One region of the Bradyrhizobium sp. USDA 3311 genome, then DNA from elsewhere that is predicted to be linked to it. Evidence: predicted binding sites of a transcription regulator. Region 1 holds the regulator's gene; each other region holds the start of a gene.
What was found. The regulator LexA, encoded in region 1, represses DNA repair genes until DNA is damaged. The targets are predictions, from matches to a motif close to TGTTCNNNNTGTGTTCNG.
Positions count from the first base shown of each region.

Region 2: the regulator LexA is predicted to act here: its motif matches at 1,067-1,084, upstream of ACVWW6_RS37125 (ImuA family protein).
Region 3: the regulator LexA is predicted to act here: its motif matches at 944-961, upstream of ACVWW6_RS13395 (ribonuclease T2 family protein).
Region 4: the regulator LexA is predicted to act here: its motif matches at 688-705, upstream of ACVWW6_RS39345 (DUF3072 domain-containing protein).

Region 1 covers NZ_JBSSFI010000001.1:5,632,753-5,634,946, forward strand. The annotation lists gene ACVWW6_RS26920 (hypothetical protein) at 1-156, opposite strand, end outside; gene lexA (transcriptional repressor LexA) at 431-1,126, opposite strand; gene ACVWW6_RS26930 (molybdopterin molybdotransferase MoeA) at 1,302-2,194, opposite strand, start outside.
Region 2 covers NZ_JBSSFI010000001.1:7,762,949-7,765,142, reverse strand. The annotation lists gene ACVWW6_RS37130 (UdgX family uracil-DNA binding protein) at 1-983, opposite strand, end outside; gene ACVWW6_RS37125 (ImuA family protein) at 1,150-1,935, shown strand; gene ACVWW6_RS37120 (Y-family DNA polymerase) at 1,835-2,194, shown strand, end outside.
Region 3 covers NZ_JBSSFI010000001.1:2,837,780-2,839,973, reverse strand. The annotation lists gene ACVWW6_RS13405 (hypothetical protein) at 1-240, opposite strand, end outside; gene ACVWW6_RS13400 (hypothetical protein) at 422-886, shown strand; gene ACVWW6_RS13395 (ribonuclease T2 family protein) at 1,008-1,724, shown strand; gene ACVWW6_RS13390 (23S rRNA (adenine(2030)-N(6))-methyltransferase RlmJ) at 1,849-2,194, shown strand, end outside.
Region 4 covers NZ_JBSSFI010000001.1:8,263,835-8,266,028, forward strand. The annotation lists gene ACVWW6_RS39330 (hypothetical protein) at 1-83, shown strand, start outside; gene ACVWW6_RS39335 (hypothetical protein) at 180-386, opposite strand; gene ACVWW6_RS39340 (hypothetical protein) at 405-626, opposite strand; gene ACVWW6_RS39345 (DUF3072 domain-containing protein) at 742-936, shown strand; gene ACVWW6_RS39350 (DUF6496 domain-containing protein) at 1,028-1,303, shown strand; gene ACVWW6_RS39355 (hypothetical protein) at 1,316-1,678, opposite strand; gene ACVWW6_RS39360 (Do family serine endopeptidase) at 1,952-2,194, opposite strand, start outside.

The DNA.
Region 1 (2,194 bases):
TTGCGACGGCTGCGCGACGGCGTTGCGCAATTGCTCGCTCGCCGTCGTCGGCGTTGCCTTGCGGGCATGGTGCGACTGCGCGGCGAAGGCTTGCGATGCCGACGCGGATGCTGCGATCAGCGCCACCGTGACGGTGCTCAAAACGATCTTGCGCATTGATTGCCTCCTCGATCTCCAGGGCCACGAAGCGATGAGGGCTTCGTGCGGCGTCGCGAGGATGTAGCGCTAGAGAGGGGCCGGATAATCTGAGCAAAACCAGAAAGACTATCCAGCCGGAGCGGACAATCGTCAACGCGCGGGTCGCCAACCGGCGGGCCGCGCTTTAGGTGATTGTTTGAGCATGATCTCCGCGCAAGCGCGTCCTGCGCTTGTCGCGAGGGAAAACCGCTGCGCACTTTGTGCTAACGCGGCCCTCCAGTCCGGATCACGCTCAGTACTTCCGGTACAGGCCGATCAGCTTGCCCTGAATCTTCACCCGGTTGGGCGGCAGGATGCGGACCTCATAGGCCGCATTGGCGGGCTCGAGCGCGATCGAGGCGCCGCGGCGGCGGAAGCGCTTCAGCGTCGCTTCCTCGTCGTCGATCAGCGCCACCACGATGTCGCCGGTGTCGGCGCTCTCATTGCGCTGGATCAGCGCCATGTCGCCGTCGAGGATGCCGGCTTCGACCATCGAGTCGCCGCGCACTTCGAGCGCGTAGTGCTCGCCCGAGCCGAGCATGTCGGGCGGTACGCTGATGGTGTGGCTGCGGGTCTGCAACGCTTCGATCGGCGTGCCGGCCGCGATACGGCCCATCACCGGCACCGCAACGGGGCGTTCGCCCTCGTCCGCGCTGGAGCTCGCTCGCACCTTGCCGAGATTGCCCTCGATGACGCTCGGCGTGAAGCCACGGCGGTTGCCAGCGGCGGCCTGCAGCTCGGGCAACTTGATCACCTCGATCGCGCGGGCCCGGTTGGGCAGGCGCCGGATGAAGCCGCGCTCCTCCAGTGCGGTGATCAGGCGATGGATGCCTGACTTCGAGCGCAGGTCGAGCGCGTCCTTCATCTCGTCGAAGGAGGGCGGCACACCGCTTTCCTTCAAACGCTCGCTGATGAATCGCAGAAGCTCGTATTGTTTGCGCGTTAACATCTCGACCAAATCCCCCGGTTGATGTCGTTCGATTCCGAGACGGTGAATTCAGCGGCGAGCCGCCAGATGCTCGAAACAAATCATGAACGGACACTATATGTTCGATATGTGTTCCGCAACTGCTTAATTTACCGTGAACGCGACAAAGTTCGCGGAACGCGCAGGACCAGTGCGTTCAGGCGGGCAGTCGCAGCACCTCGCAAGGCGCGCCTGCCTCGGCCTTCGGCGCGAACGGCGCGCGCACGAGAAGTGCCTGCGCCGCAGCGAGATTCGCAAGCAGCGAGGAATCCTGATGATTGACGGGAAGGGCGACAAGCATGCCGTCGTCGCGCCGCTCCAGGCGCGCACGAAGATAGTCCTCGCGCTGGTCATTGGCACCGACATCGCGGCCGAGCACGGCGCGCTCGCGACGATGGTGAATCACGGCGCGGCCCGACAGGGCGCGAATCAACGGCACCATGAACAGGAAGCCGCACACATAGGACGACACGGGATTGCCGGGCAGGCCGATCACACCCATCGCCCCTAGCCGGCCTTGCATCATCGGCTTGCCCGGCCGCATCGCGATCTTCCAGAACGCCATCGCAATGCCTTCGGTCTTCAGCGCCTGCTGGACCAGATCGTGGTCGCCGACCGAGGCGCCGCCGATCGTGATCAGGATGTCGGCGCCGCTCTCTCGGGCACGGCGGATGCCGGCTGTGGTGGCCTCCAGCGTATCGGCGGCAACGCCGAGGTCGATGGTATCTGCGCCCTCCCGGCGGGCGAGGGCGTGCAGGGCATAGCCGTTGGAATAGACGATCTGGCCGGGGCCCGGCGTGGTGCCCGGCATCACCAGCTCGTCGCCGGTGGCGAGGATCGCGACCTTCGGACGGCGGCGGATGGGGAGGTCTGGGTGGTTCATCCCGGCGGCGAGCGCGAGGTCGCGCTCGGTGAGCCGGGTTCCCTTGCGCAGGAGCACGTCGCCCTCGCGGAAGTCGACGCCGGCGGGCCGGATGTGCCGACCGGCGATAGCGGCTTCCTTGATCGTGATGCGCTTGCCCTCGGCGACCGTATCCTCCTGGATCACGA
Region 2 (2,194 bases), 2.1 Mb from region 1:
CCGGCCGGTCCGACGAAGGGATGGCCGGCGAGGTCTTCCTTGTCGCCGGGCTGCTCGCCGACCAACATGATGGTTGCGTCTTTCGGCCCCTCGCCGAACACGGTTTGCGTCGCGTCCTTGTAGAGCGGGCAGGCACGGCAATGCGCGGCCTCCTCGCGGAGCGCTTCGAGATCGTTGGCGGCGGCTTTGTGTCCCATGATGGCTTCCGGACGTGGGGAGATCCGTCCGCCGGTCCAGCGTTCGGCATCGGCGAGCAGGGGTCCAAGTATCGATCCAAGTACCGATGCGTCCTGGAGGTTCCTCCGGCGCTTCACCGGCGCGTCGGTCGTGGTCAGCCGGCCGGGCTGGAAATGGCGCCGCCAGGTTTCCTCCAGGCGGCCTGGGGCCGGCCACTCCGTCCGGCTGATGCCAGGCGTGAAGGAGATCGCGTGACCGTTCCAATGGGCACAAACGTCAGGCGTGAGGATCGACCAGGGCATGTCGGCAAAACGACGCGCAAAGAACGGCGCGGCGAATGCGACGATGTGATGCTCCGGCTCGAACCAGGCGGCGTAATGCGCCTTCTGCTCGCGCCCGATCTCGCGGAAGCGGACGAGATCGCGCATCCGCTGTGCATCGTGCTGCACGCTGCCAGCCATCGCGGTTGCCTGCGCCACGTCGGGATCGCTCATCGTTACGAGCAGGTCGTGATCGGCCTTCAATCGACAGAGCAGGCGATAGAGCAGCGCAAAACGCTCGCCCTCGCGATGCAGGATCGCGATGCGGGCAAGCTCGATGAAATTGGCCGGCACGGTGAACGTGCTCTCGGTCTCGATCGGCGGAAGGCTTGGCGCTTCGGACAGGCCGGGCGGCATCTGGTCTTTCGTCTGGCCTTGCACGTGCCACACCACGTCCGCCGGGGCGACGTGGTGCAGCGCGAATGCGCGTGCGGCTTTACGCCAGCCGTCGAAATCGGTCTCGCTGTCCAGGGTGACGAGGTACATGGCACTCGAATCCTCTTGATTCCGCTCATGAATCCATGGGCGCGCCAATTCGATTGACTCCAGGGGCGCCGTTAGCTTTATATTAGAACATATCATGAACAAATGAGCCAGCCGCTGGTTCTCTTTTTGAGAGCCACCGGCAATCACCTCTGAAGGAGCGGCGTATATGAGCGGCGCACGCACAAGCGCGCTTGCGACCTTGCGCAGCCAGATCGAGCGCATCGAGACGGCGGAGGTCGTGCATCAGCATGATCGCGTCGCGCTTGGCCACGGCGAGGTCGACAGCGCGCTGAAGGGCGGGCTCGCGCGCGCGGCGATCCACGAGGTGTTTTGCGAGGGGCGCCAGGGCGCCGCCGCGACCGGGTTTGTCATGGGCGTTGCGGGACGCGTGACCGCGCGCCGGCCGCTGTTGTGGGTGCGGCAGGATTTTTCGGAACTGGAAGCCGGCGCGCTGTCGATGAGCGGGCTCGCCGAGCTCGGCCTCGACCCGCGCCGCGTGGTGATGGTGCGCGCGGCCGATGTGGAGGGTGCGCTGCGCACTTCGGCCGATGCACTGGCCTGCGATGCGCTCGGCGCGGTCGTGCTCGAGCTCTGGGGCGAGACGCGGCAATTCGATCTCGTGGCGAGCCGCAAGCTGACGCTGGCCGCGCAAGGCTCCGGCGTCACCGGCCTGCTGTTGCGGATGGCCGCGCAGCCGCTGCCCTCGACTGCCGAGACCAGATGGATGCTGCGCGCGGCGCATTCGCCGCCGGGCACGATGTGGAATGCCTGGGGCGCGCCGCGCTTCGATGCCGAGCTGTTGCGCAATCGTCATGGCCCGTGCGGCCGGTGGATCATGGAATGGAAATGTGATGAGTGCCAGTTCAGTGAACCGTCGACGTATTCTCAGCTTGTGGCTGCCGCGCCTGCCCATCGACCGGATCCAGCGGTTCTTCAACGGCGGGCTGGGTAAGACCAAAGCGTTTTCGAGCGAAGTGGGTACCGGTTCGCGTGAAGAAAACGCGTCAAAACAAAAAGACGAGCCCAGCATCGTCGTCATCAAAGAGACCAATGCGCTGGTGATCCATGCGCTTGACGATGCGGCGTCGCGGCTGGGCCTGCATATCGGCCAGCCCCTGGCCAATGCGCGGGCGATGTGCCCGGACTTGCGGGTGTTCGATGCCGATGTCGTCGCCGATGCGAAGACGCTGAGCGACATCGCCGACTGGTGC
Region 3 (2,194 bases), 2.8 Mb from region 1:
GGAGAACGAGATGTAGCCGCCCTCATAGGCCTGCACGCCGAGGAATTTGACGACCTTGCCGTACCGCGCGCAATGATCGACCGCGACCTGCCGCGCATCGACCTGATTGGCCATCGAATAGGCGATGATGCCGCCGGTGTCGTTGCCCTTGAACGGGGGCACAGGAAGGATATCGGCGCGCGCCGACTGGCCCGCCATCATACCCAGGGCAAGAAGGCCCGCGGCCGCAATGATTCGCATTCCCGTTACTCCAATTGGTTGGCGCCAGTTTACGGTGCCGGGACGGAAGTGAAAAGAACTGAAGCCCTGTCGGATGCGACGTTCTGGTCAACTCCTGGCCAAGTGTTGCCGCGCTGCACTTGACCTCACCCGCCCTTCGCGGCACCGTCCGACCTCCGCAGATCATCTGTCTGGATTGCCCATGCGCGCCTCGACCTCCCTGAAATCGCTCCGCTTTGCCGCCGTGCTCGGCCTCATGTTCGGGGCGCTGTCGCTCGGTGAGGCCAGGGCCGCCAATCCGCTGGAGCTGAATTTCTGGCTGAGCGGACCGCGCTATGACGGCAATGTGGCCGATTGCGACAAGGCGCTGCCGACGATCGCCACCCAGTTCTGGGAGAAGGAAAGCGCCTTCTGGAATTCCTCGTTGAAGATCACCGGCTTCTCCGCCGTGCACGAGACCGCGTTCCGACCCTGGCAGTCCGACAATATTCCGCGCCGTTATTGCACCGGCGAGGCCATGCTCAACGACGGCAAGGTGCGCAAGGTGCATTTCTCGATCATCGAGGATGGCGGCTTCGCCGGTTACGGCAATGGTGTCGAATGGTGCGTGGTCGGGCTCGACCGCAACTGGGCCTACAATCCGGCCTGCCGCGCCGCCAAGCAGTAATTCGACAGCCCTGATTCGGACCGAGCCAGCGGCCCGACACGGGCGCCGCCCGAATTTTGTTCTTGAAATGTTCTCATCGCCTGCTAGGCTCGATTGCACAGTCTAGTTGAGGGGCGTCGCCATGTTTCATTCCAGATTGCATTCGTTCTCCCGCCTGATGATCTCGCTGACCTTGGCCTTGACCTTTGCCCTGCCCCTTGCCGCCGGGCTGGTCTTGCCGGCGGGCGTCGCGAAAGCCCAGGACAGGCGGCAGAACGCGCCCGGCGAATTCGATTTCTATGTGCTGTCCCTCTCGTGGTCGCCCTCCTTCTGCGAGGAGGCGGCGGAGCGCGGCGGCCGCTCCCAGATCCAGTGCAGCGGCCGGCCCTATTCCTTCGTGGTGCACGGGCTGTGGCCGCAATATGAGAACGGCTTCCCGGAATATTGCCAGCGGCCGGCGCCGCGGCTGAACCGCAGCATCGTCTCCTCGATGCTCGACCTGATGCCGGCGCCGGGCCTGATCTTCAACGAGTGGGACAAGCACGGCACCTGCTCGGGGCTCGCCGACCGCAGCTATTTCGAGACGATCAGGAAAGCGCGCGCCGCCATCAAGATTCCGGCCGAATATCTCGAATTGTCGCAGGCCAAGACCGTGGCGCCTGCCGACGTCGAGGAGGCCTTCATCAAGGCCAATCCGGGCCTCGGCAGCGCCGCCGTCTCGGTCACCTGCAACCGGACGCGGCTGTCCGAGGTCCGCATCTGCCTCAGCAAGGACCTGCAATTCCGCGCCTGCGAGGAGATGGACCGCCGCGCCTGCCGCCGCGACCAGGTGACGATGCCGCCGATCAGGGGTGGGTAGCTGCTAAATCAGCTCCGTCATTCCGGGGCACGCGAAGCGTGAACTATGGTGCGCAGTTCGGTGCTACGTACCGCCCCGGAATGACGGGAGTTACTTTCATCGCGCGATGTCGTAACTCTCCGCCATGAACTACCGTCACGCCTTTCATGCCGGCAACTTTGCCGATGTCATCAAGCACATCGTGCTGGCGCGCATTCTCACTTATTTGCAGGACAAGCCGGGGGCGTTCCGCGTCATCGACACCCATGCCGGCGCCGGCCTCTACGATCTCGAAAGCGACGAGGCGCGGCGCGGTGGCGAATGGCTGACCGGCATCGCGCGACTGATGCAGGCGCGCCTGTCGAACGAGACCGCGGCGCTGACAAAGCCTTATCTCGACATCGTCCGCGCCTTCAATCCGAAGGGCGAGCTCAAGGCCTATCCGGGTTCGCCGCTGATCGCGCGCGGCCTGCTCAGGCCGCAGGACCGCC
Region 4 (2,194 bases), 2.6 Mb from region 1:
ATCCTTCCGGTCAGGGCGGCTCCGGTCCCGGCTCCGATCAGGGCGGCACCATGACGAACAAGGGTACTGGCAACACCAAGTAGACTCGCCGTCGTTCATCGAAGGCCCCGTGATCGCGGGGCCTTCTTGCTTTGCTGTTCGATACAAGCCTTCTCACGCCACATCGTCGGCGCACGCCTTTAGCTGCGCCGGATGTCGGCGATGTTCGGGCCGCCTGCGGAGTTCGTCTTCACGAGATGGTCGAGCCGCGCCCGCTTGCGCGCGATCAGAAGCTGGGCCGCAGCGTCGTCGAGACCCTCACGCTGCAATTGCCGGATCGCGGACCCCAGCTCCAGGATCTCGGCGCGCAGTCTCAAGATCCGGTACGTGTCCGGGTCTTCCTCCACGGCACGCTCCCAAATGTCTCAGCGACGCACGATTGCGCGCACGGGATCAGCGGCTTTCTTGAGGGAACGAAGACGTACACGATCGCGAACATCCGGCAGGACATCACCACCACCAGCCGCCTTCCATTCGCCGATCAGCAGATTGATTTTCCGGCGCAGATCCATCTGCGCCAGGGCCTTTTCTGTGCAGTCGCGATCGCGGTCGACGAGCTCGCGCACGGACGCCTCGACATCGGCCATTTCCAGCCTCAAGGCACTGATCTTACGTCGAATTTCATTAATTCTGTTGTCCATAGCTTCTTAGAACAAAATAAGAACATATAGTCAAGTCACGATTTCAGAACGGAGAGGCCAGATGCAGGTTCAAGGTAAATACGACGCCAGGGTTTTCCTCGCGGAGCAGATGACGCGGGCACAAGGCCTGAGGTTGAAGCGGCTCAGCGAGGAGGCCTATCAGCCCACGCAATATGATCGGGGTCTGTCCTTCACTGAAGCTGCGCGCCGCATCCAGGTGCTCGAGGCGGAGATCGAACTGGCGAATTCCTTCTAGCCAGGCTGCGTCGCGCATCCGGACGTTGCGGGCGCGCCTTCGGAACCATGCCTGTGTCGAATGGTTTTCTCCCGGCCAAGGGAGAATCTGAATGGCACGCAAGGCAAAGAAGCGCCGTTACTCGCGCAGCGCCGGGAGCGATGTCGAAAGCGAAATGCGGCGCTACAAGAAGGGCACGGCCAAGAGCGGCCGCGGTGGTCGCGGCGGACGCGTGAAGAGCCGCAAGCAGGCGATCGCAATCGGCCTGTCGAAGGCGCGCAAGAAAGGCAAGAAGGTCCCGAAAAAGGCCTCGAAGAAAACTGCCAAGAAGAAGATGGCCAAGAGAGCAGCCAAGAAAACGTCCAAGCGCAAATCCGCCAAGCGGTAGTGGCAATCGGCGCTAGATCATGCTGCCCGGCATGAAGCAGCGGATCGAGATGCCAAACGCGGTCTTCACCGGCCACACCATGGTGCGACCGGCGCGGTTCGGCTCGGTGATGACGGCTTCATCGGGCACATCGACCCACTGCCCATCGAGGCGTACGCGATAGTGCCCGTCATGCGATTCCCAATCGGGATCGGAGACGGCAAATCCGTCGGCATCCGAGCAGCACGGGCCGAGATGGCTGCGCAGACTGTCGAACCAGGGCTTGAGCGGCGAATCGGCGTAGCGGCCGTCATCACGCCCCAGGGCGCCTCCAGCCGACAGCACGAGCGGCGCCACGAGCAGCGCACATCTCAGCGAGAGCTTCAATCGATCCATGTCGGCACCGATCAAATACGAACCGCCGGCCGGTTCCACAAAACGGCCGGACGTCCGAAGTTCCACTCTAGCAGCTCGCCTGGGCGTCTTCATTGCCGCCAAGGCGACACGCGATTTCGAACTCTGACGAGCGAACGCGGCTTTTTCGGACGAACCCGTCACCAATGCTGCCGTTAACGAGAATGTTATCGGCGGGCTGTTGGTATCCCGGATGCAAACGAGAAAAGGCGGCCCAAAGGCCGCCCTTTTGGATTTGCACTGGTGGAGCTCGACTTACGCGAGCGGCACCGCGACGAACCGGGTCGCGTCCGCGCTTCTGACCTGCAACAGCACGCTGTTCTTGCCGGACGATTTCGCCTGCGCCAGCTCGGACCGGACGTCGCCGACATTGGCGACGGGCTTGCCGCCGACATTGAGGATGACGTCGCCGGTCTGGATGCCGCGCTGCGCCGCCGGCCCTTGCGGATCGACCTCGGTGACGACGACGCCCTTCTGGCCGGCGCCCTGCACGTCGCC